3 regions of the Streptomyces sp. NPDC001822 genome follow, and region 1 is predicted to be linked to each of the others. Evidence: riboswitches for the same ligand, from Rfam matches in the RefSeq annotation. Region 1 holds a riboswitch; each other region holds the start of a gene.
What was found. Region 1 has a riboswitch for cobalamin ahead of ACFYY2_RS01840 (ABC transporter substrate-binding protein). Riboswitches for the same ligand answer to the same signal wherever they lie in the genome.
Positions count from the first base shown of each region.

Region 1 (4,085 bases):
GGTGGGCAGCACGCGGCGGTGGTCACCGCCGACGAACAGACGCACGATGTGGGGCAGCATCAGGCCGACGAAGCCGATGGGCCCCGACGCGGCGACCAGCACACCCGTGACCAGGGACAGCAGCACGAACATGCGGGAGCGGAAGCGGGCCACGTCCAGCCCCATGGTGGTGGCGGCCTCCTCGCCCGCCAGCAGCAGGTTCAGATTGCGGGCCTGCACGAAGAGGACGCCGATGCCCAGCAGCAGTGCCGAGGCGGGCAGCCAGAGCGTCGCCCAGTCGACGCCGCCGAGGCCGCCGAGTGTCCACGCGAGCACCGCGCGGGCCTCGTTCCCGCGGTCCGTGGTCAGCAGGAGCAGATCCAGGACCGCGGTGAGCACCGCCGCGATCGCCACACCGGACAGCACGAGGCGCACGGAGCTGATGCGGCCCCCCGTGCGAGCGGTTGCGTACACGAGCAGCAGGGCGCCCAGCGCGCCGGCGAAGGCGGCGGCCGACAGCGAGACCGGGCCGAACAGCGTCACCCCGAACACGATCACGCTCACGGCACCCAGGGACGCCCCCGACGAGACCCCCAACAGGTAGGGCTCGGCGAGCGGGTTGCGTACGAGCGCCTGCATGGCGGTACCCACCACCGCCAGCCCGGCACCGGTCACCGCCCCGAGCAGGACACGCGGCGCGCGCACGTCCAGCACGATGGTCTCCCGTGCCGGGGACCAGTCCGGTGGTGACCGGTCTACGCCGACGGCGTGCGCGACGATGCCCCACACCTGCCCGGGCGGCACGTGCACCGAACCGATCGCCAGGCCCGCGGTGACGGAGACGAGCAGCAGCGCCGTCAGCACGAGCAGGGTGACGGCCGGTGTGCCCCGGCCCGTTCCCGGCCCGCCGGGCGACTGCCGCCCCTCGTCCCGCCTGCCGGACTCCTCCAGTGCGGGAGCGGTCACCGGAAGCTCGCGGGGTGCAGCCCGCGGGCGAGATCGCCGACCGCGTAGGCCGACCGGATCCCGACCAGGGTCGCGGTCAGCGGCAGGACGACGAACCGCTTGTTCCTGATCGCCGGCACGTCGGCGAGCGCGGGCCGGGAGAGGAGGTACTCCTTCTTCTGCTCGACGCTCCCGGAACCCGCGTAGTCGTAGATGGCGATGACCTCCGGCCTGCGGTCCACGACCTGTTCCCAGGACACGTCCCCGAAGACGTCGTCCAGGTCGCCGAAGACGTTCCTGCCGCCGGCCAGCCGGATCAGCTCGGTGCCGAGGCTCTTGCCGCCGGCGGTGAAGGCCGACTTGTCGCCGCTGTCGTATACAAAGACCGGCACGTCCGCCTCGTCCGCGACGGCGGATGCGGCCCGGCCCACACGGCCCTTCAGGTCCGCCACGAGTGAGTCGGCGCGGCCGGACACACCGAAGATCGTGCCGATGGTGCGGATCTCGTCGTAGGTGTCCTCCATCGTCACGCGCTTCTCACCGCAGTACTCACGGTTGAGATAGGTGTCGATCCCCGCGTCGGCGAAGGCTTTGCGGGAGCGGCCCTCCTTCTCGCCGAACGCGCTGCCGTACCCCCCGTAGACGAAGTCGGGCTCCGCATCCAGGACCGTCTCGAACGACGGCTCCTTCGCGGCCAGTTCCGGGACGGACTCGTACGCCTTCCTCAGATCCGGCAGCACGGACGAGTCGGGGTAGGCGGTCCCGACCATGCGGTCGGCGAGGCCCAGGGCGAGCATCAGCTCCGCGGGGTGCTGGTGAATGGTGACGACCCGGGCCGGAGGCCTGGTGTACGTCGTCCTCACCCCGCAGTTGTCGATGGTGACGGGGAATCCCGCGGGCGACGAGGCCGCGGCCCGGGGGTCTGCGTCCGGGCCGCCGGACGAGCCGCAGCCCGCGGTCAGCGCGACCGCGGACAGGGCGAGTACGCCGGCCGCCAGACGCAGGGCGCCGCGTCCGCGGGCCGTGAGTGCCGGGGGGAAAAGGGGCATGCCAGTGAACACGTGAAGCCTCCTGGGGAGTCCGCGCTCCTCGGATCGGGCCCGCGACAGGCCAGTGTCCTGACTCCCGGGCCGACGCTCCCCGCTCCGCCGCGCGGCGGCATGCGGAGGGGCTGCGCTTCCCGGTCACAGTGGCGGGACCGTGCCGGACTCACACCGGCTTCCTGTCTCCCGTCGCGGCGATGACCAGGTGATCCTACGTTCTGCCGCGGCGCGCTCGAACGGGCACCCGTCCGCACGCGCAGGGAGACGGTTCGCCGACCGGCACCCCACCGCCCCGGCGCGGTCCGGCACCGGTGCGGGGGTTGCCCGCCACGCCCTCGGGCACCGGATGCCATGATGGTTCCCGACAGGGCGACGGCGGTCCGAGGAAGCCGGTGCGAATCCGGCGCGGTCCCGCCACTGTGATCGGCGAGCGGATCCCGGTACGTCCACCGCCCCTCGGGGCGGGAAGGACGGGACGAGCCACGACCCGAGAGCCAGGAGACTCACGCGGTCGCCTCCTCGACGTACCCCGGGGCGGATCTCCCCGGAGAGAGGGTGGTTCGGCGTGTCCGAGAACCCGGCCGAAGAGGTATTCGGCAGCACGGTGGCATCAGCGGTGACAGGGCAGGTGCCCTGCCGGATCGTCGTGTGCCGGGACTGCTGCTGCGGCAGCCCCAAGGTGAGCGGGGACCACGCGGCGCAGACCGCGCGTCTGCGCGCCGCGGCACCGGTGCGGGTCTCCGAATGCCTCGACGTGTGCGATCAGGCCAACGTCGTCGTCGTGCAGCCCTCCGCCGCCGGCAGGGCGGCCGGAGCCCGGCCGGTCTGGCTGGGGCTGGTCAACGACCCGGACGCGACCGAGGACATAGCCGCCTGGGTGCGCGCCGGCGGCCCGGGCGTGGCGACCCGCCCGGGGATCCTCGACCTGTACGCGTTCGAACCCCCTCGGCGCCGTGCGACCAGCTGAGCCGGTGACAGCGGGCCCGCCCGACGCGGCACGGGCACCGGGCGGGGCCGTGGCGGCCGCTCTGGCCGACGTGGCGACGCTCGGGGGCTTCTTCGCGCTGCGCACGGACGCGCCCGACGAAGGCTGGCACCCCGTCCAGCATTCCTACGACCGCGGATTCGCCGACCTGTCCACGGCCGTGACCGACCGGTACCGCACCACGGATCAGCGCGTCGGCGTGTCCATCGCCCAGCTCGGCCACGCGGCACGCCTCTGGTCGCCCGTGCTCGCGTGCACCCTGCTCCACGGCATCGTGCCCGACCTCGACGCCCTGCGCAGGCAGGACACCGCCTCTGCACTCGGACTCCCGGCGCCCGCCGGGTGGTACGCCGACCGCCTTCCGGACGGTGAACTCGCCGTCGGCGCACAGGTCATGGACCATCTGAGCCGGCTGGAGGCGGGACTGGCCGTCAGGATCGCGCCACGCCTGCTGGACGGCAACGCCGCCTCCGCACTGATGGGTTCGGCCGGTGTCCTGCTGGCCGCCCGTCCGGAGACCAGGGTCCCGCTGACCCGTCTGGTCACCCGACTGCTCGGCACGGGGCGGCTGGTGGGCACCGGCTCGGTCACCGGGCCCGGCCTGGCCTTCCGCCGGCGAAGCTGCTGCCTCTACTACCGGACCCCGGCCGGCTCGAAGTGCGGGGACTGCTGCCTCGCCCGTTGATCCGCCGCTGACGCGGCCGCGGCGCACAACGGCACCGGCCGGGCCCCTCACCCCCGCCCCGGCCGGTGCCGCCCGACGGCTCAGGACGCGGAGAGCTCCGCCCTGACGGTGCGGGCCGCCGCGACCAGGTTCTCCAGCGACGCCCTCGTCTCCGGCCAGCCCCGGGTCTTCAGACCACAGTCCGGATTGACCCACAGACGCTCCGCCGGGATCGCCCGCAGCCCGGCGCGCAGCAGCCCGGCCGCCTCCGCGGCGGTCGGTACGCGGGGCGAGTGGATGTCGTACACCCCGGGGCCCGCCTCGCGCGGGTACCCGTGGGCGGCGAGCTCGTGGGCGACCCGCATGTGCGAGCGTGCGGCCTCCAGGCTGATGACGTCGGCGTCGAGATCGTCGATGGCCTGGATGATGTCACCGAACTCCGCATAGCACATGTGCGTGTGGACCTGCG
Region 1 is NZ_JBIATW010000001.1:400,977-405,061, forward strand. It holds gene ACFYY2_RS01835 (FecCD family ABC transporter permease) at 1-945, opposite strand, end outside; gene ACFYY2_RS01840 (ABC transporter substrate-binding protein) at 942-1,973, opposite strand; cobalamin riboswitch at 2,015-2,188, opposite strand; cobalamin riboswitch at 2,350-2,472, shown strand; gene ACFYY2_RS01845 ((2Fe-2S) ferredoxin domain-containing protein) at 2,596-2,934, shown strand; gene ACFYY2_RS01850 ((2Fe-2S)-binding protein) at 2,921-3,637, shown strand; gene metE (5-methyltetrahydropteroyltriglutamate--homocysteine S-methyltransferase) at 3,718-4,085, opposite strand, start outside.

Region 2 (4,085 bases), on a different contig from region 1:
AGCAGCGACACGTCACCGCGGAACTTGTTCACGAGGTAACCGGCGACCAGCGACTGGTCCTCGGCGCTCAGGAGCGCCGTCGTACCGAAGAACGAGGCGAACACGCCTCCCCGGTCGATGTCCCCGACCACCACCACCGGGAAGCGCGCGGCCCGCGCGATGCCCATGTTGACGATGTCCGTGCGCCGCAGGTTGATCTCGGCGGGGCTGCCCGCCCCCTCGCAGATCACGGCGTCGTAGGTGCTCCGCAGCTGCTCCAGGCAGTCCACGACGGTGCCCAGCAGGGCTTCCTGCCGACCGCCGTGGTAGCCGCGGGCGCTCATCTCGCCGACCGGCCTGCCCATCAGGACCACCTGGCTGGAGCGGTCGCCGCCCGGCTTCAGCAGCACCGGGTTCATCAGGGCCGACGGCTCCACCCGGGCGGCCTGCGCCTGCATCGCCTGGGCGCGGCCGATCTCCGCACCCTCCCGGGTGACGAAGGAGTTCAGCGACATGTTCTGCGCCTTGAACGGTGCGACCTTCACCCCCCGGCGCACCAGCCACCGGCAGATCCCCGCCGTGACGACGCTCTTGCCCGCGTCCGAGGTGGTGCCCGCGACCAGCAGTCCGCCGCTCATACGCCCCTCCGTCCCATGGCCGCCCGCGCCGCCGCACACACGCCGAGGGCCAGCACACTCACCCGGCGCGACAGCCGCACCGCACGTTCGATGTCGGTGACCCGCACCTCGCGGCCGGCCTCCCCGTTGAGCACCGGCCGGTGCTCGACCCGCCCGCCGTAGGCGAGGGTTCCGCCCAGGCGTACGCCGAGCGCCCCCGCGAACGCGGCCTCCACCGGGCCCGCGTTGGGGCTCGGGTGCCTGCCCGCGTCCGAGCGCCAGGCACGGACGGCCTCGCGCGGACGGCCCCCGGCGGCCACCGCGAGCGCGGCGGTGAGCCGGGCCCCGGGCCAGCCCGCGAGGTCGTCGAGCCGGGCCGACGCCCAGCCGTAGCGCCGGTAGCGGGGCGACTTGTGCCCCACCATGGCGTCGAGGGTGTTCACGGCCCGGAAACCGATCAGTCCGGGCACCCCGCCGAGCGCGCCCCACACCAGGGCCCCCACGACGGCGTCGGAGGTGTTCTCGGCGACGGACTCGACGACCGCCCGGGCGATCTGCGGCCCGTCGAGCGCCTGCGGGTCGCGGCCGCACAGATGCGGCAGCCGCTCCCGGGCGAGCTCGATGTCCCCGGCCTCCAGTGCTCCGCCGATGGCCCGGGCCTCACGGCCCAGCGACGTGCCCCCGACGACGGACCAGGTGGCGGCGGCGGTCAGTGCCACGGCGGCCGCGGGACGGTTCCGCACGGCGCGGGCCGCCAGCCCGGCGGCGGCCGTGGCACCGCCCGCGCAGACGAGCGTGTGCAGGGCCCCCCAGCCCCGGTGGTCGCGCCACAGGCGGTGCTCGGCGCCCGCGGCGGCCCGCCCGAAGGCGGCCACCGGGTGGCCGCGCCGGGGGTCACCGAGCAGCAGGTCGCCGATCAGCCCCGCGGCGGCGCCGTACGCGAAGATGCGGTCGGCTCGCACGGATCAGAGGTCCGTCGCGCCTCGGAGGGACGTCGTCACGGGTGGTGCGGGCAGGGACGCACGGCGGCCGGGCATGGCAGATGTCCTCACTCAGGGTCCGCGCCCTGGTTCGACGTGACCGGCGACGAGAGTCTCCTGGCTTCCGGATCCGCGGGTCCTCCGGCCTTCCAGCCCGCGGTGGCGGGCCGTGACTTCCGTGTGGAGGACTGCTCCCCGGTGACAGTGGCGGGACCGCGCCGGATTCGCACCGGCTTCCTCTTCTGCCGCCGTAAATGGCTCCGGCAGTCCACCACGCCCCGTGAAGGCCCGTCAACCTGCTGTTGACCTGCGAGGCTTCAGTGTGGCCGGACGCACACCGGGCCGGACACACACACGGTGTGTCCGGCCCGGAGGGGTGCCCGAGGGGGTCAGGCGACGATCAGGTAGATCCCGTACGCGACCGCCGCCGCGCACACGGCGAAGCAGGCGTACGCGCCGGTGCGCGCCAGGGCGTGGGAACCGCCGCCGCCCTGGCCCGTCCGCACCTGCTTGGCCAGGCCGGTGATGCCGAGGGTGAAGAGGCCGACGAGCGCGACGGTGACCACGAGGCTGATCCCGAAGACGGAGGCGAGAGCCGCCCAGTCGATTTTCATGCGGATGCGTCCTTACACCGTGGCCGGCCGGGCCGGGTCGGCCTGGGTGTCCGGGGCGGGGATGGTGGTCTTGAGTTCCGGGACGGGCACACCCGCGGGCGGCGGGGTGACGGCCGCGATGGCCGTCGTGACGACACCGGCGGGCTCCTCGGCGGCCTCGTCGGCCGCGTTGACGTTGGTGTGGTCGACCGGCTTGCGCCGCGAGAGCATCCAGATCGCGCCGGAACCCGCGACCAGCAGGGCGGCCGTCACGGCGACTCCCCAGGAGCCCTGCTTGGTCAGCAGCTCGGCGCCCGCGCCGACCACACCGGCGGCCGGCAGGGTCAGGCCCCAGGCGACGAACATCCGGGTGGCGGTGGACCAGCGGACCACACCCCCCTTGCGTCCGAGCCCCGCACCCATGACCGCACCGGAGACGGACTGCGTGGTGGAGAGGGAGAACCCGAGGTGCGAGGAGGCCAGGATGACCGTGGCCGCGCTGGTCTGGGCGGCGAAGCCCTGCGGCGGCCGGAGCTGGGTGAGTCCGCTGCCCATGGTGCGGATGATGCGCCAGCCGCCGAGGTAGGTGCCCAGGGCGATGGCGATACCGGCCGCGGTGATGACCCAGACCGGGGGGTTCGAACCGGGGGCGAGGACGCCGCCGGTGACCAGGGCCAGGGTGATGATGCCCATGGTCTTCTGCGCGTCGTTGGTGCCGTGGGCGAGCGAGACCAGACCGGCGGAGGCGATCTGCCCGGCCCGGTATCCCTTGGCGGTCGACTTCAGCTGTGCCTCGTCGGTGATCTTCCGGTTGAGGCGGTACGTCAGCTTCGTCGCCAGCAGCGCGGCGATACCGGCGACGAGCGGCGCGGCGACCGCGGGCAGCAGGACCTTCGTGACGACGGTGCCGCCGTTGATCGAGGACCAGCCGGCCGACGTCACCGCGGCGCCGATGAGGCCGCCGAAGAGTGCGTGGGAGGAACTGGAGGGCAGGCCGACCAGCCAGGTCAGCAGATTCCACAGGATGGCGCCGACGAGCGCGGCGAAGATGACCTCGGTTCTGAGGCCGTCCTCGCTGACGATCCCGCCGGAGATCGTCTTGGCGACCTCCACCGAGAGGAACGCGCCGACGAGGTTGAGAACGGCGGACATGGCCACCGCTGTCTTGGGCTTGAGGGCGCCGGTCGAGATGGTCGTGGCCATCGCGTTGGCGGTGTCGTGGAAACCGTTCGTGAAATCGAACACGAGAGCTGTCACGATCACAATCGCGAGCAGCAGCGTGATGTGTTCCATTTACCCAGGCAATCGTTCGACGTCATTGGCACGTGGAACGTAAGCAACCTTGGTGAACGGAAGGTGAACTGGGCAGGGCGGCGTGGTGACCCCAAGCGTGCGCGGCGGTTCCGCTTGTGTGCGTGCGAGGCGGGCCGAGCGGCCGTCGCCGTTGCGGCGCCCGGCCTCCGGCCGGTTCGGATGATCCCGTAACGCCCGGTTTGCCCCGTAGAGGAGACATCGGTCACGCGCACCCCGCGGGTCCTAGGATCTGCGCATGAACGACGGCCATCAGGACGCGATCGGACAGGCATGGGGCGGCGTCGTCGCGACGGCGCGCAGGACGGCGGCCGAGGGGCTGGTCGTCGGCACCTCGGGCAACGTGTCGGCGCGGGTCGGCGACATCGTCCTGGTCACCCCCAGCGGAGTGCCCTACGACCGGCTGGGACCGGGGGACGCGGTCGGCGTCGACCTCGCGGGACGCCAGGTCCTCGGGGACCTCGTCCCGACCAGCGAACTCCCCCTGCACCTCGCCGTGTACCGCGAGACCGCCGCGGCCGCCGTCGTCCACACCCACGCCGTGCACGCGACCGCGGTCTCCACGCTCGTGACCGAGGTGCCGCTCGTCCACTACGCCGCGGCCA
Region 2 is NZ_JBIATW010000009.1:53,817-57,901, reverse strand. It holds gene ACFYY2_RS21500 (cobyric acid synthase) at 1-617, opposite strand, end outside; gene ACFYY2_RS21495 (cobalamin biosynthesis protein) at 614-1,558, opposite strand; cobalamin riboswitch at 1,666-1,861, opposite strand; gene ACFYY2_RS21490 (hypothetical protein) at 1,966-2,190, opposite strand; gene ACFYY2_RS21485 (anion permease) at 2,203-3,462, opposite strand; gene ACFYY2_RS21480 (class II aldolase/adducin family protein) at 3,719-4,085, shown strand, end outside.
Region 2: linked by a shared signal. The riboswitch ahead of ACFYY2_RS21495 (cobalamin biosynthesis protein) and the one ahead of ACFYY2_RS01840 (ABC transporter substrate-binding protein) in region 1 are both predicted to bind cobalamin.

Region 3 (4,085 bases), on a different contig from region 1:
GGACTTCATCAAGCCGGACGCGACCCCGGCGCAGGAGACCAAGGTCTCCAAGCTGGTCTCGCTGCTGGTCAAGGTGGGCGCGCTCGCCTTCGTCCTCACCATGGACAAGACGGTCGCGATCAACTTCCAGCTGCTCGGCGGGATCTGGATCCTCCAGACCATGCCGGCGCTGGTGGGCGGCCTGTTCACCCGGTGGTTCCACCGCTGGGCCCTGATCGCCGGCTGGGCCGTCGGCATGATCTACGGCACGGTGGCCGCGTACGGTGTCGCCAGCCCGACCCAGAAGCACTTCGGCGGCTCCTCGAAGGAGATCCCCGGCATCGGCGAGATCGGCTACATCGGTCTCACCGCGTTCGTGCTGAACGTCCTCGTCGTCGTCGTGCTGACCTTCGTCCTGAACGCGCTGAAGGCCCCGGCGGGTATCGACGAGACCTCGCCGTCCGACTACACCGCGGACGTCGGCGAGCCCGGCGTCAAGGTCACGCTCCCGCCGGCCACGGTGGGTGCGCCGGGAGGCGAGCCCGAGCCCCTGGAACGCCTGTAGCCCGTGACGTCGTCGGTCCCGGCGGGTCCGCCCCGCCGGGACCGACGCGTGTGCGGGGTGCTCGCTCCGGCGAAGACCTCACGGGAGTACGTGCGCGGGACGGGTGTCTGCGGCAGACTCCGCGCATGGACGTTTCGATCAGGCCGGTCCGCGCCGCCGAGCACGAGGCCCTGGGCGAGATCACCACCCGGGCCTACCTCGACGACGGGCTGCTGGACTTCGCCGCGGCCGATCAGTACGCCGAACAGCTCCGCGCCGTCGGACGGCGCGCCGCGGAGGCGCTCGTGCTGGCGGCGGTGGGCTCCGACGGCGGCGTGCTGGGAGGTGTCACCTATGTCACCCCGGGCAGCCCGTGGACCGACATCGCCGCAGAGGACGAGGCCGAACTCCGGATGCTGGCCGTCTCCCGTGAAGCGCGGGGACGTGGTGCCGGCGAGGCGCTCGTCCGGGCCTGCGTCGAGCGGGCACGCGCCACCGAGAGGCTCTCCGGGGTGGTCCTGTCGACCCAGCCGGCCATGGAGTCCGCCCACCGCGTCTACCGGCGCCTCGGCTTCGCGCGGACCCCGGAACGCGACTGGAGCCCTCTCCCCGGGTTCACCCTGCTGACGTTCCGTCTGGCCTTTTGACCCATCACGACACTACATGTGGGGGCTGCCTCAATCGGCAGCCCCCACATGTATGCTCGACCTCGCTGTCGCCGCAGGGGAATCCGGTGTGAATCCGGAACTGTCCCGCAACGGTGTGATCGGTGTGCATTCGCGCACCGCGGAGTCCGAGGACCTGCCGACGGTGCGTCCGGCTCGACCGAACCGGACGCCGAGACGTCCGGGTCCCGCGGAGGGCCGGTGGACGCCGTGCGCGCCGTGCTCCCTCCCCGGGTGCGACCGTGCCCGGCTGCCCCGCTCCCGCAGGCCCCGAGCCGAGCGAGGGATAGCCCCAGTGACCATCGCGCCCGCAGACCCGGTTTCAGCCGCGGAATCCGAGAGCCTCACGACCGACGCGCCCGGGACCGCACTGTTGCGGACCCTGACCGGTCTGACCGCCGATCTGCCCGACACCGACCCCGGACGGGTCGCGGCCGCCGCGCTGCGCGGCCGGAGCGCGCGGGCGGACGAGGCCGAGCTGCGCTCGCTGGCCACCGAGGCCGCCGCGGGCCTGATCTCGGAGGACCCGGCCTACTCCCGGCTCGCCGCCCGGCTGCTCACCCTCGCGATCGCGGAGGAGGCGGCGGGCGAGGGGGCGGTCTCCTTCTCCTCGTCGGTCGCCGTGGGGCACCGCGAGGGCCTGATCGCCGACCGTACGGCCGAGTTCGTCACGCTGCACGCGGCCGCCCTGGACGCGCTGGTGGAGCGCTCGCTCGCCGACGGGGCGGACGACCGCTTCGGCTACTTCGGCCTGCGCACGCTGCACAGCCGCTATCTGCTGCGCCACCCGCTCACCCGGCAGGTCATCGAGACCCCGCAGCACTTCATGCTGCGCGTGGCCGCCGGGCTCGCCGAGGACACCTCGCAGCGTGCCCTGGACGAGGTGGCCGCCCTGTACGGCCTGATGAGCCGCCTCGACTACCTGCCGTCCTCGCCGACCCTCTTCAACTCCGGCACCCGGCACCCGCAGATGTCCTCCTGCTATCTGCTGGACTCGCCGCTGGACGAGCTCGACTCGATCTACGACCGCTATCACCAGGTGGCCCGCCTCTCGAAGCACGCGGGCGGCATCGGCCTCTCGTACTCCCGTGTCCGCGCCCGGGGTTCGCTGATCCGCGGCACGAACGGCCACTCCAACGGCATCGTGCCGTTCCTCAAGACCCTGGACGCCTCGGTCGCCGCGGTCAACCAGGGCGGCCGGCGCAAGGGCGCCGCCGCCGTCTACCTGGAGACCTGGCACGCCGACATCGAGGAGTTCCTGGAGCTGCGCGACAACACCGGCGAGGACCAGCGGCGTACGCACAACCTCAACCTCGCGCACTGGATCCCGGACGAGTTCATGCGCCGCGTCGACGCCGACACCGAGTGGTCGCTGTTCTCCCCGGCGGACGTGCCCGAGCTGGTCGACCTGTGGGGCGACGAGTTCGACGCGGCCTACCGCGCGGCCGAGGCCAAGGGCCTGGCCCGCAAGTCGATGCCCGCGCGTGAGCTGTACGGCCGCATGATGCGCACCCTCGCGCAGACCGGTCAGGGCTGGATGACCTTCAAGGACGCGTCCAACCGCACGGCCAACCAGACCGCCGAGCCGGGCCGGGTCGTGCACTCCTCGAACCTCTGCACCGAGATCCTGGAGGTCACCGACGACGGCGAGACGGCCGTCTGCAACCTGGGTTCGGTCAACCTGGGCGCGTTCGTGGCCGACGGCGGCATCGACTGGGAGCGGCTGGACGCCACCGTGCGCACCGCCGTGACGTTCCTGGACCGGGTCGTCGACATCAACTTCTACCCGACCGAGCAGGCCGGCCGGTCCAACGCCCGCTGGCGGCCGGTGGGCCTCGGCGCGATGGGCCTCCAGGACGTCTTCTTCCGGCTGCGGCTGCCCTTCGACTCCCCCGAGGCCCGCGCCCTGTCCACGAAGATCTCCGAGCGGATCATGCTGGCCGCGTACGAGGCGTCCTGCGACCTGGCCGAGCGGTCGGGTCCGCTGCCCGCCTGGTCCGAGACGCGCGCCGCGCGGGGTGTGCTGCACCCCGACCACTACGACACCGAGCTCAGCTGGCCGGAGCGCTGGGACGCGCTGCGCGCCCGGGTCGCGAAGACCGGGATGCGCAACTCGCTGCTGCTGGCCATCGCGCCGACGGCGACGATCGCCTCGATCGCGGGCGTGTACGAGTGCATCGAGCCGCAGGTCTCGAACCTCTTCAAGCGCGAGACGCTCAGCGGTGAGTTCCTCCAGGTCAACGGCTACCTGGTGGACGAGCTGAAGCGGCTCGGCGTGTGGGACGCCCGGACCCGTGAGGCGCTGCGCGAGGCGAGCGGTTCCGTGCAGGGCTTCGCGTGGATCCCCGAGGACGTCCGGGCGCTGTACCGCACGGCGTGGGAGATCCCGCAGCGCGGCCTGATCGACATGGCGGCGGCCCGTACGCCGTTCCTCGACCAGAGCCAGTCGCTCAACCTGTTCCTGGAGACGCCGACGATCGGCAAGCTCTCCTCGATGTACGCGTACGCCTGGAAGCAGGGGCTGAAGACGACGTACTACCTGCGCTCGCGCCCGGCGACCCGGATCGCGCGCGCGGCGTCCGGGCAGGCCGCGGCCGCCGCCCCCATTCCCGTACAGCAGGCGTCGTCTCCCGACGCGGACGCGATCGCCTGCTCCCTCGAAAACCCCGAGTCCTGCGAGGCCTGCCAGTAATGACCACGTCCGAGAGCAAGAACCTCCTCGACCCGGGCTTCGAGCTGACCCTGCGCCCCATGCGCTACCCGGACTTCTACGAGCGCTACCGGGACGCGATCAAGAACACCTGGACGGTCGAGGAGGTGGACCTCCACTCCGACGTCGCCGACCTCGCCAAGCTCTCGCCCGGCGAGCAGCACATGATCGGCCGGCTGGTGGCGTT
Region 3 is NZ_JBIATW010000007.1:109,263-113,347, reverse strand. It holds gene mctP (monocarboxylate uptake permease MctP) at 1-544, shown strand, start outside; gene ACFYY2_RS18230 (GNAT family N-acetyltransferase) at 670-1,170, shown strand; cobalamin riboswitch at 1,206-1,347, shown strand; gene ACFYY2_RS18225 (ribonucleoside-diphosphate reductase subunit alpha) at 1,484-3,880, shown strand; gene ACFYY2_RS18220 (ribonucleotide-diphosphate reductase subunit beta) at 3,880-4,085, shown strand, end outside.
Region 3: linked by a shared signal. The riboswitch ahead of ACFYY2_RS18225 (ribonucleoside-diphosphate reductase subunit alpha) and the one ahead of ACFYY2_RS01840 (ABC transporter substrate-binding protein) in region 1 are both predicted to bind cobalamin.